3 regions of the Paraburkholderia sp. GAS348 genome follow, and region 2 is predicted to be linked to each of the others. Evidence: predicted binding sites of a transcription regulator. Region 2 holds the regulator's gene; each other region holds the start of a gene.

Region 1 (9,774 bases), on a different contig from region 2:
AGCAGCGACCCTCGGTCGACTGGATCGAAATCGCGATAGTTTGCGTCATCCAAAATACGGAGGATGGGGGGGGCGGTGAATTGCTCGCCCACAACGTCATTTGCAGCACCGTCATCACTTTCCCAATCGAAAGTGAAATCCTCAGCGGTCAAATTTTGCTCATCGCCAGCGGCTTCAGTTTCCTGCGTCCCAAGCATTCGATAAAGGTCGGTGAATCGCTCGTCGGCCTTTATCTGCATGGCTTCCACGTCCGGCGCTTTAGCATGCACAAATCGTAAGCGCTCGCGCCAATCGTCCCGCTGGTCCACGGGAAACTGAGCCAGGTGCCGCATTAACAGCGAGTAGCCCAAAAATGTTTGCGGCTGATCCGTTCCGAATAGCAGGATGTCCGCTCCAAGCCCCTGTATCGCGGCAGCGGTTGATTCGTGGAGGCCCGCGCGTGCATCAAGAAGCAATACGTCAAACGTCGAGGTTGACTCTAAAAGGTCGACCAATTGGCGCAGGCGGTCTGTTAGGGTAAGCGTCGAACCATCCTCTCTAATCTCCTCCAGGTACGCACGTGAGAGTTTCGAAATAGCGTTGCCTGCATGCTTTGCGGTCCGTGCACCGATAGCTGGTACAACGCCGACGCGCGCCCCACCTCGTCCGAGATATGAATCACCGACTAGCGAATTCAGAAAGCCAGCATCAATCGGTGACAAGCCACTCTCGACGAAGTAGTCCAACGTACCGAATTCCGGTAGTTCATTCGATCTTAGAAGCATTGAGCCGATGCCAGGCGCTTCCAGGTCAAAGTCGACACAAAGGACGCGAAGTCCCCTGCGAGACAGATGAGCTGCCATTACACAAAGAGCCGTTGATCGGCCAACGCCACCTTTGAGGCTACCGAAGACCACGCGAGGCACAGAACCGGCAACAGGACTTGGTGGCCGAAGCCAATCCACACCTACGATTCTCCGTTCGATCACTCGGACGCGATCACCGTTTACTGAGACATATAGTGCGCCCTTTGCTTCATCGAGAAGGCGAGCAACGCCAAAGCCACTTTTGTCCGCTAGAAGACGATCCGATCGCGCGTACGTTCCTAACGCCGCGCGTAGAACTGCTTCGCTTCTCTCTATGCGAGGCTCTTCGATAACCTCATCGAGCACGACGGAGAGTTTCCCGGTCGCGTCACGCACGAACACTGCGCGCGCGAGAATGTCTTCGCCAAATTGGTCACGAATAACGCTCGCCGCCATCGGCAAACTGTCATCAAATCGAACTGTCATCGTTCCCTCAGCGCGTAATCATAATCTGCAGTGCATCGTCGGCGTCACGACGCCAACGCTCCACCCACTCTGGTCGTATCTCTTTGCCGTCCGAGTACCGCATCGCGATATCCCAATATTGCATGAAAGCGTTGTTATCGCTGAAACGGCGTAATTCTGCCGCCCAGCGACCGGATGCTGTGTCGCGCAACAAGGTCTTCAAACCTTCGAAATGAGCATAGAACGGATCGTCGCGTGTGTCCGGCCGTGGGCGCATCCCTGATTGGAGCATTAAAGACTTTATCGCAGCCTCGGCAGCGATCCCATACATGTAACCGGCCACGTCCGCCCGACTCGTGGGCCGAAGGGTCTCAGCCGCCTCGAAGTGTCTGCGTGCGGCCGCTCGCATGTCTTGGTTATATAGCTGCGCCATGTTTATTCTGGTTGATCATTCGTATGGGAACGCATTTTCCCACACCGGTCGCTTGGACGGCGTCGTCGTGGGGATTTCTTTGCGCGGAACGTTCCAGAGGGGCATTCGAGCGGACCGCCGACGCTGACGGCCTATGCAACCAACCGGAGCGCCGGCAATTCGGCGCAGCCAGCCGTCGTTTGTCTCCACAGGGTCTCCAAGAAAATCGGTGTTCGGGAGACACACTTGGGGGCAGCGAAAACCTTATGCAGTAAGGCTTTCGTCGGAAATGCATAGATTGTCTCCCCAAGAGTTTTAGCTCTGGCCGGACGTGATATAGGTATATTCACCCGCGCAGCGCGCGGACACAGGCGGTCTGCACGGCAGTCGAGAATGTTGGGTACCTATACGGGTACTTTTCCGATTTATTGGCTTGAAAGCCTTTCTGGATAGGGATTGTGGGCAGACCGTCTCTCCGTATAGCCATTCACTCCGTTTTCTGTCCGTCCTGATCACTCGAAGCAGACCGTTCGGTGAGACGCTGTAGCATGACGTCATGTTGACTAGTCGATATTGCTATGCCCTTGCCGATTGTGTACAAAGTCAAGCTGCCTCGCGGTGCGTTGCGCGATATGCCCGAACAACGCAGTTCTGCATTGTTGCGCGTCGGCTTGTTCATGAACGAGCTGAACTGGTTGGTCAGGTTGCTGCTTATTGTACGCATACCTAACGGCGTTAGCGAACCAGAGCGTCGGGCCACTATTTCGCTGGCACTGCTTATCGTCAAATTGCTGGCAGGCAAGATGCACGAGGGCTGGGACAAGCTCCGCAATGGCATCAATGACCTTGTTGACGCATCGCTGTCTGCCGAGGGTCGCGACATACGAGGCCAACTCACGAATTGCCTCGCCAAGGGTTCGATCATTCACGGTCTCCGGAACCGCCACGCGTTTCACTACTCGGCCGACCTCTCAATTTCCGACCTAGAAATATTGCCGTTGAGTGACGACGAACTGGTGATGTACATGAGTGAAAGCCACGGCCACAACCTATTCCACCTGTCTGAACTTGCGGCAATAGCGAGTTTACCCAGCTTAACGGGGAAGCGTGATGCTGGTGAATCGTTTGAAGCCGTTATGGAAGAGGTAGTGAAGGTCGCGGGCTTGTACAGCGACTACCTTTACGCCGTCGTTATCGCATTGCTCGGGGATGAATTGATCGAGCAACTGAATCCTGAGCGGCTGCACGAGGAGAGCGATAGGGTCGCGGCCGCGGGCCGCATCATGTTTTTCGAATTCCCCGAGCATGACTGAAGAGCGCTTCGATTCCAGGGGTTTACCCTTGACCGAATGTTGATCACTAAGTTTTGCGAGGCGACTTCGTCAGAAACGGCTAGGTTTCGTAGCAGCGTGCACAACCCTGCAGCACGGCGACTCGGGTTCTAAGTCATTGTTTTTTATGGAAAGTGCGCGCCGTTGCGGTGTCCGGACGCAGGTCGCGAGTTCAAACTTAAGTGAACAAAGTTCAAAGTTGAGCAAATCTCGACAACAATCAACGCCACATCCCTTCTTGAATTTGTCACCACCCGTCCATATAATTAGCACTCGCTGCACGAGAGTGCTAACAACATCGCCGGCTGGCTCAGCCAGCCGGGTTTTCTCAGCGTTCTTCAGTCTCAATCAAGAGAGGAGTATGTATGAACCTTCGTCCTTTGCATGATCGCGTGATCGTCAAACGTCTGGATCAAGAAACCAAGACTGCGTCGGGCATCGTGATCCCCGAAGCCGCAGCGGAAAAGCCGGATCAAGGCGAAATCCTGGCAGTCGGCCCGGGCAAGCGTGACGACAAGGGTGCACAAATCGCACTCGACGTGAAGGTTGGTGACCGCGTCCTGTTCGGCAAGTACGCAGGCCAGACCGTCAAGGTCGACGGCAACGAACTGCTCGTGATGCGCGAAGAAGACATCATGGCCGTGGTGCAGAAGTAAGCGCTGGTCGCTACTTTTCCCGGTCATATCCCAAAGAATTCAAGGAGTTAGAAGATGGCAGCTAAAGACGTCGTATTCGGTGATTCCGCCCGTGCCAAGATGGTTGAAGGCGTGAACATCCTCGCTAACGCTGTGAAGGTCACGCTGGGCCCGAAGGGTCGCAACGTTGTCCTGGAACGCAGCTTCGGCGGCCCGACGGTCACCAAGGATGGTGTTTCGGTCGCGAAAGAGATCGAACTGAAAGACAAGCTTCAGAACATGGGCGCACAAATGGTCAAGGAAGTGGCTTCCAAGACCAGCGACAACGCAGGTGACGGCACCACGACCGCAACGGTTCTGGCTCAGTCAATCGTCCGCGAAGGCATGAAGTACGTTGCATCGGGCATGAACCCGATGGACCTGAAGCGCGGTATCGACAAGGCTGTGACGGCCGCGATCGAAGAACTGCGCAAGATCAGCAAGCCGTGCACGACCAACAAGGAAATCGCTCAAGTCGGCGCGATCTCGGCGAACAGCGATTCGTCGATCGGCGACCGTATCGCTGAAGCGATGGACAAGGTTGGCAAGGAAGGCGTCATCACGGTTGAAGACGGCAAGTCGTTGCAAGACGAGCTGGACGTGGTCGAAGGTATGCAATTCGACCGCGGCTACCTGTCGCCGTACTTCATCAACAACCCGGACAAGCAAGTTGCCGTGCTCGAAAACCCGTTCGTGCTGCTGCACGACAAGAAGGTTTCGAACATCCGTGATCTGCTGCCGGTACTGGAACAAGTCGCCAAGGCTGGCCGTCCGCTGCTGATCATCGCAGAAGACGTCGAAGGCGAAGCGCTGGCTACGCTGGTTGTGAACAACATCCGCGGCATCCTGAAGACGGTTGCTGTCAAGGCTCCGGGCTTCGGCGATCGTCGTAAGGCCATGCTGGAAGACATCGCGATCCTGACCGGCGGTCAAGTTATCGCTGAAGAAACCGGCCTGACGCTCGAAAAGGCAACGCTGGCTGAACTGGGTCAAGCGAAGCGTATCGAAGTGGGCAAGGAAAACACCACGATCATCGACGGCGCTGGCGAAGCTGCAACCATCGAAGCACGTGTGAAGCAAGTTCGCACGCAAATCGAAGAAGCAACGTCGGACTACGACCGTGAAAAGCTGCAAGAGCGCGTGGCCAAGCTGGCTGGCGGTGTTGCAGTGATCAAGGTCGGCGCTGCGACCGAAGTCGAAATGAAGGAAAAGAAGGCACGTGTCGAAGACGCACTGCACGCAACGCGCGCAGCTGTGGAAGAAGGCATCGTGGCTGGCGGCGGCGTCGCACTGATCCGTGCACGTACGGCAATCGCTGGTCTGAAGGGCGCTAACGCCGATCAGGACGCAGGTATCAAGATCGTGCTGCGCGCGATGGAAGAGCCGCTGCGCCAGATCGTCACGAACGGTGGCGAAGAAGCCAGCGTCGTGGTGGCAGCTGTTGCTGCTGGCCAAGGCAACTTCGGCTACAACGCAGCAACCGGCGAGTACGTCGACCTGGTTGACGCAGGTGTCGTGGACCCGACGAAGGTGACGCGTACGGCGCTGCAAAATGCAGCTTCGGTCGCTGGCCTGCTGTTGACCACCGACGCAGCTGTTTGCGAACTGCCGAAGGAAGATGCTCCGATGGGCGGCGGTATGCCCGGCGGCATGGGCGGCATGGGCATGGACATGTAATTTTCGATTGGGCCTCACTCGTATCTCATTTGAGGCCCAGTTGGAAACACATAGGGAGCTGCGCCGCGAGGCGTGCACCCCAAAAGAAAAACCCGCAGAAATGCGGGTTTTAATAATGGTCAGCCTGCCCGAAACGGCCCAATCGGCTTATTCCGATTGGGCCGTTTCCTTTTTCGGGCAGTCATCACAGCAAAAGACAACGTGCTATAAGCGCCTGCGGCTTTGCATCAAAGACCACCAACGGCGTTTAAGGCCATGATATAAGCGATAAGGATCGGTACTGTTCCGTCGCACTAGACGACGATATAAAGCGATGAGTTTTCCGTAGCCCTGTTTCCATTTACGTTCAGTCTCGTCGCGCGTTGTTGTTTGATTTAGCCAGTTGAACTCGCGGTGTTCGGTTGAAACGGTAGCAGGAACATCGAAGAGAACTACATATGCAATGCGGGCATTGGCCGTGACATTCGGTCCGGCTCCGTGCAATGTACGACCCAGGTGCACCGTGCACCCGCCAACCGGCACCGGACAAAAGACTGCGTCTTCAGGATTGAATCCGTCGTAACATTCAATCCCGTGTGAACGCTCCTTGCCCGCGAGTTTCCTGTGAGGCTGAACGCCCCAGAGGTGCGAACCTGGAATAAAACGCAGACAGCCGTTCTCGACTGTGGCTGGTTGCAGTGGTAGCCAGAAGCTCACTTCCTGGTATGAGAACCTTGGATCGTGGAAGGCTTCGTCCTGATGCCACGGGGTCTCAGGGCCGGCTATTGGCGGTTTGTAGAAGAGGTGATCTCCTGCAATCCGCGCGCGGGGACCCAGAATCTGTTTAGCCAGCGAGTCAAGACGTTTGTGATAGTCCATCCGGCGCAACCGCGGATTGAAGTTACTCGGCGTAAGCAATTGAGTAAGAGCGGTTGACGCGAGCGGATTCTCGCCGACAAAATCAAACAGCGCGCCTTCTTGCGCGCCGGTACCGGCGAATATCAGTTGCTCGCAGATGCTTCTCAGTTCAGCAATTTCCTCGGGGAATGCAACGTTCTCAAACGAACTGAAGCCGCGCTTTTTAAGCGCAGCAATTTGTTCGGTGTCTAAACCGTTTGGTTTGATTCGGTCGGGATGGGTAATTTTGGTTTTCACGTTTTTCTAGCCGAATGAGAAATTGGAGCAATCCCGATAATCCTAATCAACACGGTTTGTCACATATGTGCGAAACCGCCTATTTCGACGCTTTTACACGACCGTCATCTGCTATTGCACGTTGCGATTGTCCCTTTTGAGGCGTGGACGAAACCGCCAGCGAGGTAATGGGGCTCCGATTGAATGCTGGTGATATGTGTGAGAAAACCCGTTCTGTTTATATGTTGGGAAATCGGCAACCCGGACAAGCAAGTCGCTGGCCTGCTGTTGACCGACGCAGCTGTTTGCGAGCTGCCGAAGGAAGATGCTCCGATGGGCGGCGGTATGCCCGGCGGCATGGGCATGGACATGTAATTTCGGTTGGGCCTCTCTCGTCAGAGGCTCAGTTGGAAACACATGGGGAAGTGCGCCGCGAGGCGTGCTTTCCAAAAGAAAAAACCCGCAAAAACGCGGGTTTTTTCTTTTGGGGCAAGCGGTGAGACGTTCCGTGGGCCGCTCAGCGGGGATCCGCCAGACAGTTATCGCGCAAGTAGGTGAATAGTTTCGCTACGCTTTCGGCCGGCGTTTGCGTTGCGGTGTCGATTTTCAACTCGGGGTCGGCCGGGGCTTCATAGGGTGCGGATACCCCGGTGAACGACGCAATCTCGCCAGCCCGGGCTTTAGCATAGAGACCTTTGGGATCACGACGGGCGCAAGCGTCGACGGAGGCTGACAGGTAGGTCTCGATGAAATTGCCGGGCCCGACGATCTCGCGCGCCATCGCTCTGTCTTCGCGCATGGGTGAGATAAGCGCTGTGATGACGATGAGGCCCGCGTCGTTCATCAATTGAGCCACGTGCGCCACTCGGCGAATATTTTCACGCCGGTCTTTCTTGTCAAAACCGAGATCGCATGCCAACCCGTGGCGGATATTGTCTCCGTCGAGGACATAGCACGCGTGGCCTAGCGATACGAGTCGCTGTTCGAGTTCGAAAGCGATGGTTGACTTGCCCGCCCCGGATAACCCGGTCAGCCAGATCGTAACCGGCTTGTGGCGGAATATTTGCATTCTGTCGCGGGTAGTGACTTCGCCGTGGACGCGTTGCAGGAAAGTGCGGGGATCGTCCGAGGCCCCCATGGGCAGGGGAACTGGAATCGGCGAAGACATAGGCTTACATGACCGGATTACGATTCGTAAAGCTTAACCTGACGACAAGAGGTGCGTTGTAACGTTTTATTACAAGTTCGAAAGTGTATTTACACCGAAGTGGAGGGTAGAGGGCTGTTTGAAAAGAAAAAACCCGCAGATATGCGGGTTTTTTGGATGCCGTCTTATTACAGCTGTAATGCTTGCCATGCGCCTGCCGCTCATGCAGTCGAAGCTTAGTGCCGCGCCTCGCCCGGCGCCGCGTCCTTGCCGGCCGCGGGCGGCGTGTCGTCGTCGCTGCTGCGGGCCCAGAAGAAGCGGTCCGGCATATAAGCACCCATTCCCGGCCGGAATGCGTTGCGCACCGCCTGATACAGATACTCCTGCGCCTCGCGCACGGCTTCCGCCGGCTCCTGGCCGTTGGCCAGCAAGGCGGCAATCGCGGAACCGAGCGTATCGGTGATGCCCATGATCCGATGGCTGCCGCGGTCCCACATATCCTGGCGCAGTTGGCCGTCTTCGCTGAACAGCGTATTGACGAGCCGGTGCGTGCCCGTTTCCGTCGACAGAATGTACTCGCAGCCTTGCGAAAGCAGATGCGAAATCGCTGCGTCGAGGCTCGGCGCTTCGGCGTCGCCGTCCGGCTGGGCGAGGGCGAGCAGCGTGGCCGAATCGGCCACCAGCAAGGTGGTTTGCGGCGCCAGCAGGTCGGCGATCGCTTCGCGCAGTTCGTCGGCGGCGAGCACGTGTTCGTCGTCGAGCGTGAAGTCGGGGGCGAGGATCAGCGGGATGTCGTCGTAATCGGCGACCACCTCGGCAATCGCGCTCACCACTTCCGCGCGCGTGCATCCGCCGACCTTGAACGCGGCGATCGGCATGTCTTCGAGCAGCATCCGAGCCTGGGTCGCGACCACTTCAGGGTCGAGCCCGGTGACTTCGTCGCAGCTTGCCGAGTCGCGCACGGTGTAACCCGTGAGCACGGAGACGCCATGGCAGCCCATGCTGGCAAGGGTCATCAGGTCCGCTTGCAGGCCGGAGCCGCCGGTGGGATCGGAAAGGCCGAAGGTGAGGACGATCGGAGGCGTGTCGCTGGGCATGAAAATTTGCAAAAAGGGGCTGTATTTAGGCGCAGAGGGTGCGCAATTGGCTCAATTATGCGGCCTAAACCGTTGTGAAGGCGTTTTTTCGCATTCTTCGGCAAACCGACGCAAGCCGCATAGCCAAAGGGCGCCGCACACTACGATTGCGCGTTTCTGATTGCTAGGCATTGGGGCGGCAACACGGTACCATCATGGCTCCCGTTTCCCCGGACTTTACGACGCGACACAAGAATGGAATATCAAAGCTGGATGTGCCTGATTTGCGGCTGGATTTACGACGAAGAAGCCGGTTTGCCGGACGAAGGCATTGCGCCGGGCACCCGCTGGGAGGACGTTCCTATTAACTGGACCTGCCCGGAATGCGGAGCGCGCAAGGAAGACTTCGAGATGGTCCAGATCTGAGGTCCGAGGGGCAAGCGGCGGTGTCCAGTAGCGTGCTATGCCGTGTGCCTGCGGCGCGGCGTTTTGCAGGCGGCGCAGGCCGGATCGAACGCGGTTCATGCGTTCACAACGCAACCCCAACGCGTCGATACGGAACGTCGCCGGTTGCGCCGTGTCGCAGCGGTAGTCTGTCATTGTCCTGTCGCCAGTTCGCGCGTTAGCCGAGCAGTCTCTCGTGCGGCGCAAAGCGGCGGCCCGTCAGCTTCCTGTCGCCTGCCATGACTCTTCGATCCGCTGCACCTGATTCCTTCGATGCATTGCCGAATCCACGCGGCGGCGCTGTGCGTTCCGCGGAGCTGGCGCTGGCCGAGGCGCTGCTGGCATTCGAGCAACGCAGCGAGAGCACTGCGGCGCTGCTGCGTGCGTCGCACGCATTGCGCGAGGCCGGCTGGCTGAGCGCGCAGCGCTTCGCGGACGCGCTGGTGCGGCTTTCGCCTTTGGCCGACGAGGGTGAACCGGCTAACGCCGCTGACGTGGGCAGCGCACGGCCCGTGTTCGGCGCGGCGTTGCGCGATTTCCGCGCGGCGCTCGAGCGCCACAACTTGCGCGAGCTGTCCTGTTCGCCCACTCTGTTCAACCACTATCGCGCGCTCTGTACCCGTCTGTCCGAGCATACGCCCGGTTCGCCC
Region 2 (9,774 bases):
TTGCGCAAGTCGCGCTGGCCGCCGATCTTGCGTTGCATTCGCAGAGAGCCGAGATGATTCCCAGCCCGAGTTCCTAGGCCGCCAGCATTTCCTTCGCGTGCTTGCGGGTGGTGGCGGTGATCTCGAGCCCGCCGAGCATCCGCGCGACTTCTTCGACACGGCTCGCGCGGTCGAGCGAGGTCACGCTGCTGACCGTGCCGCCTTTGCCGTTGCCCGACTTCGCCACCTGGAAATGATGGTCGCCGCGCGCGGCGACCTGCGGCAAGTGCGTGACGCACAGCACCTGACGTGCTTGCCCCAGTTGATGCAGCAGCCGTCCAACCACTTCAGCGACGCCGCCGCCGATCCCCGTATCCACTTCGTCGAAGATCAGGGTCGGTGTCGGGCTCGCGGCGCTCGCAATGACAGCCAATGCAAGACTGATCCGCGCCAGTTCGCCACCTGAAGCAACCTTCGCGAGCGGCCGCAGCGGCACGCCGGCATGGCCGGCGACGCGGAATTCGATCTGCTCGAGCCCGTGTGCGCCGCCTTCCGGCAACTGCACCAGCGCCACTTCGAAGCTGCCGCCTTTCATTGACAGTTCCTGCATGCCGGTGGTCACTGCGGCGCCCAAGGCCTTGCCGGCCTTGGCGCGCGCCTTCGACAGTTTTTTCGCTTCGGTCAGGAAGGCTTCTTTGGCTTTGGCTTCCGCGGCGTGCAGGCTGTCGAGATCGGCTGCGGCGTCGAGGGCAGCAAGTTGCGCGCGACGCGCTTCGTGTTCTACCGGCAGTGTCTCCGGCTGCAAGCGGAACTTGCGTGCGGCCGAGTGCAGCGCGTCGAGACGCTTTTCGACCTGGGCGAGCCGGTCGGGATCCAGTTCGAGCTTCTGCGCGTAGTGGCTGAGCGAATAGGCCGCTTCCTGCAACTGGATCTCGGCCGGCTCCAGCGCCGCCAGCACGTCGTTCAGCGCCGGGTCGATCTCAGCCAGGTCGCGCACCTTCGAGACGATCGAGGCGAGATGCGTGATCATCGCCTCGTCTGATTCGGACAGCGCGCCGAGCACACCTTGAACGCCGTCGATCAGATTGGCTGAATGCGACAGGCGCCGGTGCTCGGTGTTGACCTCTTCCCATTCGCCCGCTTGCGGCGAAAGTTTGTCCAGTTCGGCGAGCTGCCAGGCGAGCCGCTCGCGCTCCAGCTGCAGTTCGCGGTCGCGCGTTTGGGCATGCTCGACGGCCTGAACCTTTTCGCGCCACGACCGCCATGCACGCGTGACGGTTGCTGCGGCTTCCGTGAGGCCGGCATGGGTGTCGAACAGCTCGCGTTGCGCCTCCGGGCGCATCAGCAACTGGTGCGCATGCTGCCCGTGAATGTCCACTAACATCTCGCCGACTTCGCGCAACTGCGCGAGCGTCGCCGCCGTGCCGTTGATGAATGCCCGCGAGCGGCCGTTCGCATCCACCACGCGACGCAGCATCACGGTGCCGCCATGATGGCCGTCGTCGGCGGGCGTGCCGAGCGCCTGCTCGTCGAGCCATTGCTCGACTTGCGCATGCGTCTCGAACTCCGCAGTGATGTCGGCGCGGCTCTCGCCGGTGCGCACCACGCTTGCATCGGCGCGGGCGCCGAGCGCGAGGGCCAGCGCGTCGATCAGGATCGACTTGCCGGCGCCGGTTTCGCCTGAAAAAACGGTAAAGCCGCTGTCGAATTCGAGATCGAGCGCGGCGACGATGACGAAGTCGCGTATCGAGAGGTGGCGAAGCATGGAGGTCGTCTGATGAGCTTGATATTCAGGGTTCGGCAGTGGCGGCGTTCGCGTTCGGGGGGAGCGGCCTTCCGGCGTTCCAGTGTTCCGGCGTTCCGGCCGCTCAGGGCTTGGTATCTTCTTCGTGCGACGGGTATTCGTTCCAGTGCAGCTTCTTGCGCAGCGTGGTGTAGTGACTGTAGCCGACCGGGTGCAGCATCGGCACCGTATGGCGCGAGCGGCGGACTTCGATCGTGTCGCTCAGTTCCAGCGAGGTGAACGACTGCATGTCGAAATTGACGTTCACTTCGCGGCCCGAGACGATCTGGATGCTCACCTTCGAGTCGTCCGGCAGCACGATGGGCCGGTTCGACAGCGCATGCGGCGCGATCGGCACCAGCACGATGCCTTGTAACTGCGGGTGCAGGATCGGCCCCTGCGAGGACAGCGCGTAGGCGGTCGAGCCCGTGGGCGTGGCGACGATCAGGCCGTCCGAGCGCTGGTTGTACATGAAGCGGCCGTCCACCGAGACATGCAGCTCCGCCATCCCCGAGAAGCCGCTACGGTTGACCACCACGTCGTTGAAGGCAAGCGCGTGATAGATCGGATTGCCACCGCGCATGATCCGCGCTTCAAGCAGCATGCGCTCTTCGCGCTCGAAGTTTCCGGAGAGCATTTGCGGCACGATCTCGCGCATGTCGGAGATCGGGATGTCGGTAATGAAACCGAGCCGCCCGTGGTTGATGCCGATCAACGGCGTGCGGTAGGGCGCAAGCTGGCGGCCGATGCCCAGCATCGTGCCGTCGCCGCCCAGCACCACGGCTACGTCGGCACGCGCGCCGATCTCGGCGGGACGCAGCGCCGGATACTCGGTGATGCCGATTTCGGCGGCGGTGTCGGCTTCGAACACGACCTCGAAGCCGCGCCTCGCGATGCACGAGGCGAGTTCGGTCAGTGGCTCGCCGATACCCGGCGTATTGTTGCGCCCGACGAGCGCGACGGTCTTGAACTGGCTGGTCACTTGCATGCCGGCATTACACCATAGGTAGGGCCTGAAAAAAACCGCAGACAGACCCGGTAGCAGGCCTGCGCAAGCGGGCTGCCAGCGCATTGGGCGATTATCGTTAGAATGGTGAAATCTTGATGACATGCGCCGCCCCGCCAATCGGTGGCGCGATAGTCAGGGGTTGCCGCCGTTAGCGCTCGCTGTAGACGCGTCATTAAGCTAAAATTTTCCGTCATGCTAGATCCCCGCGCACAAACCCTCCTCAAAACGCTGATCGAGCGCTACATCGCCGAAGGTCAGCCGGTCGGCTCGCGCACGTTGTCGCGCTATTCCGGCCTCGAACTGAGTCCGGCGACGATCCGCAACGTGATGTCCGATCTCGAGGACCTGGGGCTCGTGATCAGTCCGCATACTTCGGCGGGTCGCATTCCGACGCCGCGTGGCTACCGGCTGTTCGTCGATACCATGCTGACGGTGGAATCCGCCGCGGACGAAGAAGCGGTGATGCGCACCGTCAAAACTACGCTGCAGGCGGGTGAACCGCAGAAAATCGTCGCCGCGGCGGCCAGCGTGCTGTCCAACCTCTCGCAGTTCGCCGGTGTGGTGCTTACGCCGCGCCGCAGCCACGTGTTCAAGCAGATCGAATTCATGCGCCTGTCGGACAAGCGCATTCTGCTGATCATCGTGACGCCTGAGGGCGACGTGCAGAACCGCATCATGGCGACCCAGCGGGACTTTTCGCCGTCGCAACTGGTGGAGGCCTCCAATTACATCAATGCGCACTTCGCGGGCCTCTCGTTCGACGACGTGCGCCGCCGTCTGCGCGAAGAAATCGACGAATTGCGCGGCGATATGACCACGCTGATGCATGCCGCGGTCACGGCCAGCACGGATGAAACCGACACCGGTGAACACGTGCTGATTTCCGGCGAGCGCAACCTGCTCGAAGTCGCCGACCTGTCGTCGGACATGGCGCGCTTGCGCAAGCTGTTCGATGTGTTCGACCAAAAGACCAGTCTCCTTCAGTTGCTCGACGTGTCGAGTCACGCCGCGGGCGTGCAGATTTTCATCGGCGGCGAGTCGAATCTCGTGCCGATCGAGGAAATGAGCGTGGTGACCGCGCCTTACGAGGTGAACGGCAAGATTGTCGGCACGCTCGGCGTGATCGGGCCAACCCGCATGGCCTACAACCGCGTGATTCCGATTGTCGACATCACCGCGCGGCTGCTTTCCCTCACGCTTAGTCAGCAGTAACCGGCAGTAACTACCGGCCACTGCCGACTGTAGCACCTCATGCTGCAAATGATGCGCGACGGCGCGCGGCTTGCCAATTGGCCGAATGGCCAGGGGTCCATGGCGGACCTCGCAATGGACCGCGCCGCTATAATGAATTCCACCTGAACCGACGTGCCGCCTAAAGCGGTTATCTCTGTTGCCTATGCGCTTCGACCTCGAGCGGCCTTCACAGAACGCCACGTCACACCGTGTCGCCGTGCTGCTGATCAATCTCGGCACGCCCGACGCGCCGACGCCGCGTGCGGTCCGTCGCTATCTTGCGCAGTTCCTGTCCGATCCTCGGGTGGTCGAAATTCCGGCGCTGCTCTGGCAGGTGATCCTGCGGGTGTTGATTTTGCCGTCCCGCAGCCGTGCGTCAGCGAAGAAGTACGCGGCCGTGTGGATGCCGGAAGGCTCGCCGCTGCGTGTCTTCACGGAGAAGCAGGTAGAGGGTTTGCGCCATCTGCTGCAATTGAACGACTACACGGTGCTGGTCGACTACGCCATGCGCTACGGCACGCCCGGCATTCCGGCCATGCTGAACCAGCTGAAGCTGGCGGGCGCCGAGCGCGTGCTGCTGATGCCAATGTATCCGCAGTACTCGTCGTCAACCACGGCCACGGCCTTCGACGACGCCTTTTCGGCCCTCAAACGCATGCGCAATCAGCCGGAAGTCCGCACGGTGCGCCAGTACGCCGATCATCCGGCGTATATCGCCGCGCTCGCTGCTCAGGTGCATCACTATTGGCATCAGCATGGCCGGCCGGATTTCGCGGCGGGCGACAAGCTGGTGCTGAGTTTTCACGGCGTGCCCAAGCGCACGATGGATCTCGGCGATCCATACCACGAGCAATGCCAGCAGACCGGTGCATTGTTGACGCAGGCGCTCGGATTGACGCAGGTGGAATGCCGCATCACGTTTCAGTCTCGCTTCGGCAAGGCCGAATGGCTGCAGCCGTACACCGCCCCCACGCTGAAGGAATTGGGCTCAGCGGGCGTGCGGCGCGCCGACGTTTTCTGTCCGGGCTTCATCGCCGATTGCCTTGAAACGATTGAAGAAATCGGCATGGAGGTGCGCGGCGAGTTCCTGCAAGCGGGCGGCAAGGAGTTTCATCGGATTCCCTGTGTGAACGCCTCGCAGCCGTGGATCGCCGCGCTAGGTGAAATCGTCGCGCAGAATCTGCAGGGCTGGCCCGTGCAAGCGGTGCCGGTGCCGCACACGACCGGGGCTTAAGCAGGCTTATGAATTACAGGATTTCAACTGAACCGGGCGCGAAGCTGCGCATCGACAAATGGCTTTGGGCGGCGCGCTTCTTCAAGACCCGCTCGCTCGCGACAGATGCCGTCGACAAAGGGCATGTGCGGATCGGCGGCGCCAGCATCAAGCCGGCCAAGGATGTACGCGTCGGCGACCTGGTCGAGGTCGAGATCGAGCGGATTGTGTGGCAGGTGGAAGTGCTGGGCGTGTGCGACGTACGTGGCCCGGCCAGCGTCGCCCAGACGCTTTATGCGGAAACCGAAGAGAGCAAGGTGAAGCGGCAGGTCGAGCAGGAGCGGCGCAAGACGTACCGCGAACCGGCCGCGGCGTTGCACGGCAGGCCGACCAAGCGCGACCGGCGCACTATCGACAAACTTTCAGGTGGGGATTGAACAACTGTTCCATCGTCGCATGCACGCCGCCGTACTCGGTGGTGTGATCGTTGACGGCCCCGGACATGCAGATGGTCGTGGTGCCCGCGATCAGTACCAATGCGACCACCGATATTGCAAAGGTCAGTTTCACGGTACTCCCCTTGGGAAGATTCAGGACGGAAACAGGCGAATCAGGTGGAATTAAAAAATGCCGGTAAGGCTTACGTTAGATTAGGGTTAACGTGTCTTTTCCGACGCTTTATTGGAGCATAGGCCACTTGTCGGGCGCACTCAATCTCAATCTGATTGCGACGCAATAATGGTTGTAACCGGGCATTTCCGCCGCACGTCCACGGTGCGAAAAGTTCCGGGAGAGGCGCTTGAAATGGGTCTTTCCGGCCCCATCTGCCGTTTCGATGCGCGTTAGTGCGCCAAGTGGTGCACCAAGTTGTCTGTCGCAATTATGCAACGCACAAATTGCGCTGACTTTGACGCGTTGCCGCCACCGTTAGCTTTAACTTTTTAACGACTTTCAGCGACATGGAAAACACGCAAGAGAACCCGACGAGCCAGAATCCCACGCCCGCCGACGAAACCGCGCGCCAGGCCGCCGAGGCCGCAGCACCCCAGCAGGACGCGGCTGCAAACGCTGCTCCTGAAGCGCCAGCAACCGGCGCGCAAGCCGCATTGGCCGAAGCGGAAGCGAAGATCGTCGAGCTGCAGGAAAGCTTCCTGCGAGCGAAGGCTGAGACTGAGAACGTGCGCCGCCGCGCCCAGGAAGATGTCGCCAAGGCCCACAAGTTCGCGATCGAAAGCTTCGCGGAGCATTTGCTGCCGGTGGTCGACAGCCTCGAAGCCGCGGTTGCCCACTCGTCCGACGACCTGCAAAAGGTCCGTGAGGGCGTCGAACTTACGCTGCGCCAGCTCTCCGGCGCGCTGGAGAAGGGCCGCGTCGTCGCCCTGAACCCGGTTGGCGAGAAGTTCGACCCGCACCGTCACCAGGCTATTTCGATGGTGCCGGCCGATCAGGAACCGAACACCGTCGTTGCTGTGCTGCAAAAGGGTTTTGTGATCGCCGACCGCGTGCTGCGCCCGGCCCTCGTGACCGTCGCGGCGCCGAAGTAAGCATCAAAGGCCGCGTCGCAGGCCGATTATCAGCCGTTCCGCCTGACAGGCACTGTCATGGCCAGCATTCCTGTCGACGCTACTGCGTTCGCCGTCTTCTGCATGCGGGAGTTCGGCGCCGAGTCATTCGACGCCGGGCTGGCGCAGGCCGGTGATGGTTGGCCGTGGTGTTTTTCCGGGGGCTGGACTGCTTCAACTGCGAGATCGTCAAGAAGGCAACGTCGGCGCAGCCGGACGCGATTCGTGCGCTCGGTTTCAGATGGTTTCACAGCAACGTCAACGAGCATCGCGAACCCGGCCGGCGTTTCATGCCTCACGGCGTGCCCACCCGGTTCTTATTTTACCGAGGCAAGCGCCTCGGCCGGGCAACCGGCTGGCAGGGCCTTGGACAGTTCGAGGCGGCGGTCGCGGCCGCGGCCGCGCGGGAAAAGATCCGGGCGGTCAACGCGGTCAACGCGGTCGGCAGCGCGGCAAATGGTAAAAAAAGCGGCAAAAGTTCGGCTGATTGAAAAAAATTAAAGACCGCATCGTAAAAGAGGTCTTGAAAACGATGCGGACGCACTTATGTTGAGTGCAGGTAGGAATTGAGAGCGGATCGCCGTACCGCCAGATGGGCAAAAACGGCGATTCCCGCAGCGATCAAAGTCAGGAGATTAGTAAAAATGGGCAAAATCATCGGTATCGACCTCGGCACGACCAACTCGTGCGTGGCGATCATGGAAGGCAATTCGGTCAAAGTGATCGAGAACTCGGAAGGTGCGCGCACCACGCCGTCGATCATCGCTTACATGGAAGACGGCGAAATTCTCGTCGGCGCGCCGGCTAAGCGTCAGTCGGTCACGAACCCGAAGAACACGCTGTACGCTGTCAAGCGCCTGATCGGCCGCCGCTTCGAAGAAAAAGAAGTGCAGAAAGACATCGGTCTGATGCCGTACAAGATCATGAAGGCCGACAACGGCGACGCATGGGTTCAGGTGCGCGACGACAAGCTGGCCCCGCCGCAAATCTCGGCGGAAGTGCTGCGCAAGATGAAGAAGACCGCTGAAGACTACCTCGGCGAGCCGGTCACCGAAGCGGTGATTACGGTTCCCGCGTACTTCAACGACAGCCAGCGCCAGGCGACCAAAGACGCAGGCCGCATCGCCGGTCTGGAAGTGAAGCGGATCATCAACGAACCGACCGCAGCTGCTCTGGCATTCGGTCTGGACAAGGCCGAAAAGGGCGACCGCAAGATTGCGGTGTATGACCTGGGCGGCGGTACGTTCGACGTGTCGATCATCGAAATCGCTGACGTCGACGGTGAAATGCAGTTCGAAGTGCTGTCCACGAACGGCGATACGTTCCTTGGCGGTGAAGACTTCGACCAACGCATCATCGATTACATCATCGGCGAGTTCAAGAAGGAACAAGGCGTCGACCTGTCGAAAGACGTGCTCGCGCTGCAACGCCTGAAGGAATCGGCTGAAAAGGCGAAGATCGAGCTGTCGTCGAGCCAGCAAACCGAAATCAACTTGCCGTACATCACGGCCGACGCGTCGGGTCCGAAGCACTTGAACCTGAAAATCACGCGTGCGAAGCTGGAAGCGCTGGTTGAAGAACTGATCGAGCGCACCATCGAACCGTGCCGCACGGCGATCAAGGACGCGGGCGTGAAGGTCGGCGAAATCGACGACGTGATTCTGGTCGGCGGTATGACCCGTATGCCGAAGGTGCAGGAAAAGGTTAAGGAGTTCTTCGGCAAGGATCCGCGCCGTGACGTGAACCCGGACGAAGCCGTGGCCGTTGGCGCCGCGATTCAAGGCCAGGTTCTGTCGGGTGACCGCACGGACGTTCTGCTGCTCGACGTGACCCCGTTGTCGCTCGGCATCGAAACGCTCGGCGGCGTGATGACGAAGATGATCAACAAGAACACCACGATCCCGACCAAGCACGCACAGGTCTACTCGACGGCTGACGACAATCAGGGCGCCGTGACGATCAAGGTGTTCCAGGGCGAACGCGAAATGGCAGCGGGCAACAAGCTGCTGGGCGAGTTCAACCTCGAAGGCATTCCGCCGGCACCGCGCGGCACGCCGCAGATCGAAGTGAGCTTCGACATCGACGCGAACGGCATTCTGCACGTCGGCGCGAAAGACAAGGCGACCGGCAAGGAAAACCGCATCACGATCAAGGCGAACTCGGGTCTGTCCGAAGCCGAAATCGAGAAGATGGTGAAGGACGCCGAAGCGAACGCGGAAGAAGATCACAAGCTGCGTGAGTTGGCCGATGCCCGCAACCAGGGCGACGCGCTGGTCCACAGCACGAAGAAGGCGCTCACCGAATACGGCGACAAGCTGGAAGCGGGCGAGAAGGAAGCGATCGAAACCGCGCTGAAGGACCTCGAAGAAACGCTGAAGAGCGGTTCGAGCGACAAGGCTGCCATCGAAGCCAAGATCGAAGTGGTGGCCACGGCCTCGCAGAAGATGGGCGAGAAGATGTACGCCGACATGCAGGCTGCGCAAGGTGCGGAAGCAGCGGCTGCGGGCGCGGCAGACGCGGGTGCTTCGACTGGTGGCGCGAGCCAGCAGCAGGACGACGTGGTCGACGCCGAGTTCAAGGAAGTGAAGAAAGACTAAAGCCAGGTCGCAATTTGACCGTAAAGCCGCACACAGCGATGTGTGCGGCCTGGCTGCAAAACGGTTTGCTCCCGTCCGGGTGCATGAACCTGCAAAGCGGTTATCGCGCCTGGTGAGCCTTTTTGGGCTCTCCGGGCACATTTGTTTTATGGAGGGCGTTGTTTTGAGTCGCGTGAAAGCGGCGGGAAACAGCGGCCGGACGAGTCGCAAGACTCCAGCATTCAAGAGGAGCCACCGCGTCGCATTGCGCGAGTGGCGTTGAACCGATATGGCGAAACGGGATTACTACGAGGTTCTGGGCGTCGCAAAGAACGCGAGCGACGACGAAATCAAGAAGGCTTATCGCAAGCTTGCGATGAAGCACCACCCCGACCGCAATCCCGGCAACAAGGATGCGG
Region 3 (9,774 bases), on a different contig from region 2:
GAGACTCGCCGCGAGGCGCAAGCCGTCGGCTTCCGCGATTTCGATGGTACGCGCCGAGAGGCGTTCCTGGTTCGCGCGCAGCTGGCTGGCCGCCTTCGCGCTGCGCTCGACCATCAACACCCGCGCCGCGCCGCGCGAGGCGGCCTCGAAGCCGAGCGCGCCGCTGCCGGCGAACAGATCGAGGCAGCGTTGGCCGTCCAGCCGTTGGCCGAGCCAGTTGAACAGCGTTTCGCGCACGCGGTCGGGCGTGGGGCGCAGGCCGTCGAGGTCAAGCACGGGCAGCGGCGTGCGCTTCCAGTCGCCGCCAATGATACGGATGGCGTGCGCCTTGCCGCTTTTGGACGAAGCGCCATGGGCGCGTGAAGGAGCAGAACGGGGCATGCAGTTTCGAATACGTTATAGGGACGCCCACGACGCCGATGCGTGTGGGCTGGAGGGCCAACGTTACCACAGGGGCGCGCGGCGTCCAGCCTGGCCGTTCGGCCAATACGACGGGTGGCGGCGCGCCTGATAAAATGTGCGGCTTCCAGCGCCTTGCATCCCGCATCGCAACGCTGCCTGCCGCTCCCACGGGCTTGCCCCGGCTGCGCGCATCGGCGGGCGCTCTCACCACGCCAGATCATGTTCAGCTTTTTCAAACGATTCAAGGGTTCGAAAGAGTCCGATAACGCGCCAGAAGAATCGCAGACCGCGCCGCAAGCTCTGGCGCCCGAACACGCCGTAGAGGCGCCGCCGTCAGCGCCCGCCGCGCCGCTAGCGCCGCAGCCGGCTGCTCCGGTTGGCGCCGATACGCAGCCGGCTGCTGTGTCCATCAGTGCGCCCGAACCCGAAGCAGCCGCGCTCGAAACCGTCGAAATCGTCCCGCCGCCTACGCAGGACGCGAGCGCCAAGCGCTCGTGGCTCACTCGCCTGAAAACCGGCCTGTCGAAAACGAGTTCGAGCCTGACCGGCATTTTCATCGGCACGAAGATCGACGAGGATTTGTACGAGGAACTCGAAACCGCACTGCTGATGTCGGATGCGGGCGTCGAAGCCACCGAGTTCCTGCTCGAATCGCTGCGCGAGAAAGTGCGCACCGAGCGCCTCACCGATCCTCAGCAGGTGAAAGCGGCACTGCGCACGCTGCTGATCGACCTGCTCAAGCCGCTGGAAAAATCGCTGATGCTCGGCCGCGCGCAGCCGCTGGTCATGATGATCGCGGGCGTCAACGGTGCGGGCAAAACCACCAGCATCGGCAAGCTCGCCAAGCATCTGCAGAGCTTCGATCAGTCGGTGCTGCTGGCTGCGGGCGACACCTTCCGCGCCGCCGCGCGCGAGCAACTCGGAATCTGGGGCCAGCGCAACAACGTAACGGTGGTGTCGCAGGAAAGCGGCGACCCGGCCGCCGTGATTTTCGACGCGGTTGGCGCCGCGCGTGCGCGCAAGATCGACGTGATGATGGCGGACACGGCCGGCCGTCTGCCGACCCAGCTGCACCTGATGGAAGAACTGCGCAAGGTGAAGCGCGTGATCGGCAAGGCGCAAGACGGCGCACCGCATGAGGTGCTGCTGGTGATCGACGCGAACACCGGCCAGAATGCCCTCGCGCAAGTGAAAGCCTTCGACGACGCACTGGGTCTCACCGGTCTGATCGTCACCAAGCTCGACGGCACAGCGAAGGGGGGCATTCTCGCGGCGATTGCGCGTCAGCGTCCGATCCCGGTGTACTTCATCGGCGTCGGCGAAAAGGTGGAAGACTTGCAACCTTTCAGCGCGGAAGAGTTTTCGGACGCCTTGCTGGGCGGTTGAATACAACAGCGTTCAACAACGTCGGTCGCGGAACAATCAAAAAGGGCGCTCTTACGGGCGCCCTTTTTTCATTCAAACCACAGCATCATTCCGCGTCGGGCTGAACCCCGGGCGCCGCGCGAGCGAACGCATCGAGTTGCATCGCGTGATCGTAGATGCGCTGAATCGTCGGAAACTTCGCCGTGTCGACCTTGAAGCGCTGCGCGTTGAACACTTGCGGAATCAGACATGCGTCGGCTAACGTCGGGGTATCGCCGAAGCACAGCTTGCCGGTGCGCGAATCGCCCGCCAGATGCGCCTCGACCGTCGTAAAACCCGCTTCGACCCAATGCTTGTACCACGCGTCTTTCGCGTCGTCATCGACACACAGCGTGTGTTTCAGGTACTTCAGCACGCGCAGGTTGTTCAGCGGATGAATCTCGCACGCCACCTGCAACGCCACCGCGCGCACATACGCGCGCTCGGCCGGCGTCCCGGGCAATAGCGGCGGCTCCGGATGCGTTTCCTCCAGATACTCGATGATCGCGAGCGACTGCGGTATCAGTTCGTTGCCGTCGACTAACGTGGGCACGATGCCGTCCAGATTCACCTTGCGGTACTCGGGCTTCAGCTGCTCGCCGCCGTCGCGCACGAGGTGCACCGGTACATAGTCGTACGGCAGGTTCTTCAAGTTCAGCGCAATGCGCACGCGATAAGACGACGAGCTACGAAAATAGCTGTAAAGCTTCATGTTGTGTGTCTCCTTCGACCGCTCTTCAGACGACGCGTACGCTGAGCTCGCCGAGCCCGTCCACGCCGCCCTTCATCAGGTCGCCCTGTACCACGGCGCCGACGCCTTCCGGCGTGCCGGTGAAAATCAGGTCGCCCGGTTTCAGTTCGAACAGCGTCGACAGATAGGCGACCGTCTCGGCAACCGACCAGATCAGTTGCGACACGTCCGAGTGCTGTTTTTCCTCGCCGTTCACCGACAACCAGATTGCACCCTTGCCGACATGGCCGACCTTCGTAACCGGATGAATCGGGCCGAGCGGCGCCGAGTGATCGAAACCCTTCGCGGTATCCCACGGACGGCCCAGCTTCTTCGCTTCGGCCTGCAGATCGCGGCGCGTCATGTCGAGACCGAGGGCATAGCCGTACACGTGGTCGAGCGCGCTTTCGGCCGGAATGTTCTTGCCGCCTTTGCTGATCGCCGCCACCAGTTCCATCTCGAAGTGGACGTTCTTCGATTGCGGCGGATACGGGAATTCGCCGGTCGCGCCAGGCGCCACATACAGCACGGCGTCGGCCGGCTTGGTAAAGAAGAACGGCGGTTCGCGGTCGGGATCGTGCCCCATCTCGCGCGCGTGCGCCTCGTAGTTGCGGCCCACACAGTAGATGCGACGCACCGCGAACTGCTCGCTGGACCCCACGACCGGCACCGCGACTACCGGTGCTGGTGCAAATACGTAACTCATCCCGTTCTCCGTTTTTTGAATTGAACCGCGCCCGCGCGGCAATGAAACAGCGAGTGTAACGCGCAGCAAAGCGCGGCGCAGCCGATCGGCACGGGCGCGCGCGATCCGGTGGCCCCGGCGCATCGTCGCGCTGGATCGCCGGATCGCCGGATCGCCGGATCACTGGATCGCCGGATCGCCGGACCACCGGACCACCGGACCACCGGACCACCGGACCACCGGATCGCCATAGATGCGATACTCACACCAAATAGCGTCCTTTGAATACCGTGACCGACCGCCCAACGGCGGCACGCCACCCGTCCCACTGCGCCCGATGACTGACTCCGCCGACACCGCCAATCCGTTCCCCTGTGCCCGCTATATCAAGGAAATCGGCCGCGGCCCGAACGGCGCGCGCGCCCTGACCGCCGAGGACACGCGCGTGCTCTACACCGCGATGCTCGACGGCCGCGTGGCCGATCTCGAACTCGGCGCCGTGCTGCTCGCGTATCGCGTGAAAGGCGAAACCGCCGACGAACTCGCCGCCATGCTGGCCGGCGCGCATGCGTCGTTCGAACCGATTCATTTGCCGCACGCGGCGTTCCGGCCCGTATCGATACCCACGTATAACGGCGCGCGCAAACAGCCCAACCTGGTGCCGCTGCTTGCGCTTCTGCTGGCGCGCGAGGGTGTGCCGGTGCTGGTGCATGGCGTCACCGAAGATCCGGGCCGCGTGACGAGCGCCGAAATTTTCACGCATCTGCAGATCCCGCACGCGCAATCGCACGCCGATATCGAAGACGGTCTCGCCGAACGACGTCTCGCGTTCGCGCCGGTCGACGTCCTCGCACCGAAGCTGGCGCACCTTCTTTCGCTACGCCGGCGGATGGGCGTGCGCAATTCAACGCATACGCTCGTGAAAATCCTGCAACCGTTCGCGCCCGCGGGGCTGCGGCTCGTGAACTACACGCATCCGCCGTATCGTGACAGTCTCACGCAGCTGTTCAACACGCACCCGGACGCCGCAGCGGGCGGCGCCTTGCTCGCACGCGGCACCGAAGGCGAAGCGGTGGCCGACACGCGGCGCCAGGTGCAAGTGGATTGGCTGCACGATGGCGTCTGCGAGACGCGCGTGCCGCACGAGCGCTCGTCGCCCGGCGCGCCTGAAGTCGACTTGCCCGAAGCTCGCGACGCCGCCACCACGGCCGCGTGGATCGGTGCCGTGCTGCGCGGCGAAGCGCCCGTGCCGAGTGCGATTGAACGGCAAGTGGAATTGATCGTGGATGTCGCGAAAACGCCCGTGTGACGTGCGCGGCGCATGGCCGAGCGCTACAACCAGATTCCGGTGCATCCGCGGCATCCGTATGCCGGTGATGCGGCGAAGCGGCCGGTGCGGAGCGATGAGGAACTGCAGCGCGTAGCTGCTTGAGTGCTCACAAGGCGCTCACCGATCGCGACTAGCGAAACGGAGTGAACTCAAAAGGCTCACTCGATCGCGCAACGCGTCGCCTGCCAGGCGATCAGACGCCATCGCCCGTCTTCCTGTGTATGAATCGCCGTGTACGCAATCGGAAACAGGAGCGCCCCGTTGTTCGCTTCCATTTCGATCAACGCGCGCCCGGTGACGACGCAGGTCTCACGCCCCACCGGCAGCACCTCTTGCGACTGCACTTCGATCTGCCGATAGCGGCGGCGCCCGGCGGTAATGCCGTCGATGAACTGCCGCTTCGTTTCACGCTTGCCGTTCGTATGGACATAGCTCACGTTGTCCGCGAGCAGCCTATCGAGCGACTGCCCGTCGCCGTCGACCATCGCACGAAAGCGCTCACGCTCGAGCCCGCGAATCGCTTCGATTATCTTTGCCGCCATTGCTCAGCCCCTTGCACCGATGAGCCGAACGTGGCCACGGTCGTCAGAAGTTATATTGCAAATATAGCTGGTGGAAATTTATACCAGGATTCGGCTCTTTGATACCGCCATTGGAAATATGCTGGAAGCGGTAGCCCGCCTCGTACTGCTGGTGACTGCCGAATTGCAGGCCGACTCCCGCCATGGGGGCGAACTGGAACGCGGTCGCGAGCGTGAGGTCAGTGGAGATTCTCGGACTCGACAGAAGGCGGATACCGACGCCCGCTTCGATGTAAGGGCGAATCGCCCCCGCTCCGTCGATGAAGCGAATGATCGGCGTCACACCGATCTCGCCGATGTTCTCGTGCACATTCCCTTCGTCGGTATGCCACCAGGCCACGTGCGCCTCGCCGATCAGCGAAAAGTGCCAGTCGCCGATCTGCCACCACGTCAGATTCGGATCCCAGACCAGGCCGAGATCGAGCTTTTTAATGTGGTGATCTCCCAGACCGCCGGCGATCTGCACGCCGAACTGGTCAGCTGCGGCCAGTCCCGAAGCGCCAAACAGAATAGCCGCCGAAGCGCCTTTTAGAGCCAGACCACGCAGAACGTTTTTTTTGTTGTTCATCGAACACCCGAGCTAGTCGAACGTTGATTACCTTCGCATTGTTCTTCTATTCTAAAGTCAATCCTGACCCTATGAATCATCTGACGAAACTTAAATTTCCGCAATTAGTCACTTCGATTTTACAAAATGCTGACTACTTATAAGAACGGCGGCGCTTCGCCAGGTAAATTCTACGGCCCATACACTGTCGGCCGCAGTCGCGATACATAGCTATCGAAACCAGAATTTCAATAGGAAAATACGGAACTTGGATGCCCCTACACCTTCTAAGTATTAGCACTCGGCAAATCAGAGTGCTAACATCCAACGCTGGAGTCGTTAACTGAATACGCTTTTGTCTGATTCCAAAGGAGTTTCCTACGTGAGCCATGCAATGACCCTTCCGAGTACTTTGAGCCCGTCTTCGGCTAAGGCCGCTTCGGCAGGTGCACTGGCGCTCTCGCATTCCTCGCTGCTGCCCGGCCAACTGGGCAATATCGACGCCTACATCCAGGCCGTAAATCGGATTCCGATGCTGACGCCGGCAGAAGAACGCCAGTTCGCCACCGAATTTCGCGAGCAGGACAACCTCGGGTCCGCGCGCCGCCTCGTCCTGTCGCACCTGCGGCTGGTCGTCTCGATCGCGCGCAATTACCTCGGTTATGGCCTGCCGCACGCCGACCTGATCCAGGAAGGCAATATCGGCCTGATGAAGGCCGTGAAGCGCTTCGATCCGGAGCAGAACGTACGGCTCGTGTCGTACGCCATGCACTGGATCAAGGCTGAGATCCACGAATACATTCTGCGCAACTGGCGAATGGTGAAAGTCGCCACCACCAAAGCGCAGCGCAAGCTGTTCTTCAACCTGCGCAGCCACAAGCAGGGGCTGGGCGCATTCACGCCGGACGAGATCGAAGGTCTCGCCCAGGAGTTGAACGTGAAGCGTGAAGAAGTGGCTGAAATGGAAACGCGCTTGTCCGGCGGCGATATTGCGCTGGAGGGCCAGGTCGAAGACGGCGAAGAGTCGTACGCGCCGATCGCCTACCTCGCCGACTCGCATAGCGAGCCGACTGCCGTGCTGGCTTCGCGTCAGCGCGACAAGCTGCAAAGCGACGGTATTGCGAGTGCGCTGGATGCGCTGGATGCCCGCAGCCGCCGCATCATCGAGGCACGCTGGCTGAAGGTGGAAGACGACGGTTCGGGTGGCTCGACACTGCACGAACTGGCCGACGAATTCGGCGTGTCGGCCGAACGTATTCGTCAGATCGAAGCGAGCGCAATGAAGAAAATGCGCGGCGCGTTGGCCGAATATGCCTAAGGCTTAAAACCCTTTAGTTGTGCCGGCTCGTCCGGCGCGCAGTTGTATGGCTGCAGAGCCCTGCCCTCGCAAGAAGGCAGGGCTTTTTTGTGCCCGCTCGACGATGCATGCGCTCAATCGCACACGCATGCACACGCGCACGCACTCAAGAACATGTCCACCAAGCACGCGTTTCTTGACGTATCACAAACCTCGTAGCGATACTGTCCGCGCGTGGTGACGTTCGCGACCCAATGCCGCAGCGCCGAACTAACGCGCGCAAGGTCCTTGCTTCTAGAATCGGGATGCACTCGCCAGACCGCTGAAACGGCCTGGATCCAGCCGGTTAACCCGGTGTGAAGTCGCCTTCGACCGATCATGACCATAGCCCTGAATCGCCATAGCAACCCTCGCTCGAGCCTGCGCAAACGGCTCGCCGCCTGGGTGCGCGGTCCGACGCTGGCGCGCGATATTGCCATCGTCCTCACCATCAAATTCGCACTGCTGATGGTGCTCAAATACGCGTTCTTCAACCATCCGCAGGCGGAGCATATGTCGCTGCCGCCTGAACAAGTCGCGCAGGCACTGCTGTCCGTGCCTGCCTCGCATCAGTCCCAAGGTGATCAACATGCCCGTTAGCGAAGTCGTAGAACTGTCGCGCCTCCAGTTCGCCATCACGGCGCTTTATCACTTTCTGTTCGTGCCGCTCACGCTCGGTCTGTCCTGGCTGCTCGTCATCATGGAGTCCGTTTATGTGATGACCGGCAAGCAGATCTACAAAGACATGACCCAGTTCTGGGGCAAGCTGTTCGGCATCAATTTTGCGATGGGCGTCACCACCGGTCTCACGCTGGAATTCCAGTTCGGCACCAACTGGTCGTACTACTCGCACTATGTCGGCGACATTTTCGGCGTGCCGCTGGCCGTTGAAGGTTTGATGGCGTTCTTCCTCGAGTCGACCTTCGTCGGCCTGTTTTTCTTCGGATGGAAGCGGCTCTCGAGAGTGCAGCACGTGATCGTCACGTTCCTCGTCGCACTCGGTTCGAACCTGTCGGCGCTGTGGATTCTGGTGGCCAACGGCTGGATGAACAATCCGGTCGGCGCCACCTTCAACTATCAGACCATGCGCATGGAACTCGACAGCATCTTCTCGGTGCTGTTCAACCCCGTCGCGCAGGTAAAGTTCGTGCACACCGTATCGGCCGGTTATGTGACGGCTTCAATGTTCGTGCTCGGTGTGTCGTCGTGGTATCTGCTGAAGCGCCGCGACACCGAATTCGCCTTGCGCTCGTTCGCCATTGCCGCGGGCTTCGGTCTGGCGTCGACGTTGTGCGTGATCGTGCTCGGCGACGAGTCCGGCTACCGCACCGGCGAAGTTCAGCAGGTCAAGCTGGCTGCCATCGAATCCGAATGGGAAACGGCGCCCGCACCCGCACCGTTCACGATCATCGGCATTCCGAACCAGAAGGAAGAGCGCACCGACTATGCGATCCGCATTCCGTATGCGCTCGGCCTCATCGCCACGCGCTCGATCGACGAACCGGTGGTCGGCCTGAAAGACCTGATGGCGCAGAACGAAGTGCGCATCAAGAACGGCATGCTCGCCTACGCCGCACTGCAAAAGCTGAAGCTAGGCGACGCCACGGACGAAGCCAAAGCCGCCTTCGACGCACACAAGCAGGATCTCGGCTACGGCCTGATGCTCAAGCAGTTCACCCCGAACGTCACCGATGCCACGCCAGATCAGATTGCGCAGGCCGCCAAGAAGACGATTCCGCCGGTGGCGCCCGTGTTCTTCTCGTTCCGCCTGATGGTTGGCCTCGGCATCCTGTTCCTTGCGACCTTCGTGCTGGCGTTCTGGTTCTGCGCGCAGCGCTCCCTGCTGCTGGAGAAGCGCCGCTGGTTCCTGCGCTGGGCCGTATGGGCGATTCCGTTGCCGTGGCTCGCTGCCGAATTCGGCTGGATCGTCGCTGAAGTCGGCCGTCAACCGTGGACCATTGCCGGCATTCTGCCGACCGCATTGTCCGCCTCGAGCCTGACGCCAGGCGATCTCTACCTGAGCATTGCCGGCTTCGTCGTGTTCTACACGGTGCTGTTCATCATCGAAATCATGCTGATGTTCAAGTACGCGCGACTCGGACCTTCGTCGCTGCACACCGGGCGCTATCACCACGAACAGCCGCTGAATCAGCCGCTGCCGACCAACACGGCCGCATGATTCGCCGCCACTCTGTTCCAAGGGAAAGTTCATCATGGATTACGCAACCCTCAAACTGATCTGGTGGGTGTTGATCGGCGTGCTGCTGATCGGCTTCGCGCTCACCGACGGCTTCGACATGGGCGCGGCGATTCTGCTGCCGTTCATCGCAAGGACCGACGCGGAGCGGCGCATCGTCGTGAACACGGTCGGCGCGACGTGGGAAGGCAATCAGGTGTGGCTCATCACAGCGGGCGGCGCGATGTTCGCCGCGTGGCCGCTGGTGTACGCCGCATCGTTCTCCGGCTTCTACTTCGCGATGCTGCTGGTGCTGTTCTCACTGTTCTTCCGGCCAGTCGGCTTCGACTACCGCAGCAAACGTGAAGACCCGCGCTGGCGCAACGCGTGGGATTGGGCGCTGTTTGTCGGTGGCTTCGTACCGGCGCTGGTGTTCGGCGTGGCGTTCGGCAACCTGCTGCAAGGCGTGCCGTTCTCGTTCGACACCGATCTGCGCGTCACATATCACGGCAGTTTCTTCGCGCTGCTCAACCCGTTCGCCGTGCTGTGCGGGCTGGTTAGCGTGTCGATGCTGGCCGCGCAC

The links. The regulator HrcA, encoded in region 2, represses chaperone genes, less so after heat shock. The targets are predictions, from matches to a motif close to TTAGCACTCNNNNNNNNNGAGTGCTAA.
Positions count from the first base shown of each region.
Region 1: groES (co-chaperone GroES) is a predicted target of HrcA. The motif match lies at 3,260-3,286, and genes of this name have one in related genera.
Region 3: rpoH (RNA polymerase sigma factor RpoH) is a predicted target of HrcA. The motif match lies at 5,974-6,000, and genes of this name have one in related genera.

Region 1 covers NZ_JBNPVT010000005.1:107,917-117,690, forward strand. Annotated here, with positions in the region: gene P3T22_RS10920 (KGGVGR-motif variant AAA ATPase) at 1-1,271, opposite strand, end outside; gene P3T22_RS10925 (HEPN domain-containing protein) at 1,279-1,683, opposite strand; gene P3T22_RS10930 (hypothetical protein) at 2,241-2,975, shown strand; gene groES (co-chaperone GroES) at 3,359-3,649, shown strand; gene groL (chaperonin GroEL) at 3,704-5,344, shown strand; gene P3T22_RS10945 (phytanoyl-CoA dioxygenase family protein) at 5,549-6,478, opposite strand; gene P3T22_RS10950 (hypothetical protein) at 6,677-6,832, shown strand; gene cysC (adenylyl-sulfate kinase) at 6,975-7,625, opposite strand; gene P3T22_RS10960 (hydroxymethylpyrimidine/phosphomethylpyrimidine kinase) at 7,841-8,701, opposite strand; gene P3T22_RS10965 (rubredoxin) at 8,936-9,106, shown strand; gene P3T22_RS10970 (hypothetical protein) at 9,364-9,774, shown strand, end outside.
Region 2 covers NZ_JBNPVT010000015.1:113,181-122,954, forward strand. Annotated here, with positions in the region: gene recN (DNA repair protein RecN) at 74-1,744, opposite strand; gene P3T22_RS23145 (NAD kinase) at 1,848-2,750, opposite strand; gene hrcA (heat-inducible transcriptional repressor HrcA) at 2,964-3,983, shown strand; gene hemH (ferrochelatase) at 4,168-5,238, shown strand; gene P3T22_RS23160 (RNA-binding S4 domain-containing protein) at 5,247-5,654, shown strand; gene P3T22_RS23165 (hypothetical protein) at 5,626-5,787, opposite strand; gene grpE (nucleotide exchange factor GrpE) at 6,177-6,761, shown strand; partial or broken gene P3T22_RS23175 (thioredoxin family protein) at 6,819-7,270, shown strand; gene dnaK (molecular chaperone DnaK) at 7,424-9,376, shown strand; gene dnaJ (molecular chaperone DnaJ) at 9,645-9,774, shown strand, end outside.
Region 3 covers NZ_JBNPVT010000020.1:68,533-78,306, forward strand. Annotated here, with positions in the region: gene rsmD (16S rRNA (guanine(966)-N(2))-methyltransferase RsmD) at 1-381, opposite strand, end outside; gene ftsY (signal recognition particle-docking protein FtsY) at 622-1,788, shown strand; gene maiA (maleylacetoacetate isomerase) at 1,874-2,518, opposite strand; gene P3T22_RS26075 (fumarylacetoacetate hydrolase family protein) at 2,544-3,242, opposite strand; gene ybiB (DNA-binding protein YbiB) at 3,559-4,530, shown strand; gene P3T22_RS26085 (zf-TFIIB domain-containing protein) at 4,554-4,661, opposite strand; gene P3T22_RS26090 (nuclear transport factor 2 family protein) at 4,710-5,093, opposite strand; gene P3T22_RS26095 (acyloxyacyl hydrolase) at 5,137-5,700, opposite strand; gene rpoH (RNA polymerase sigma factor RpoH) at 6,062-6,997, shown strand; gene cydP (cytochrome oxidase putative small subunit CydP) at 7,355-7,615, shown strand; gene P3T22_RS26110 (cytochrome ubiquinol oxidase subunit I) at 7,605-9,194, shown strand; gene cydB (cytochrome d ubiquinol oxidase subunit II) at 9,229-9,774, shown strand, end outside.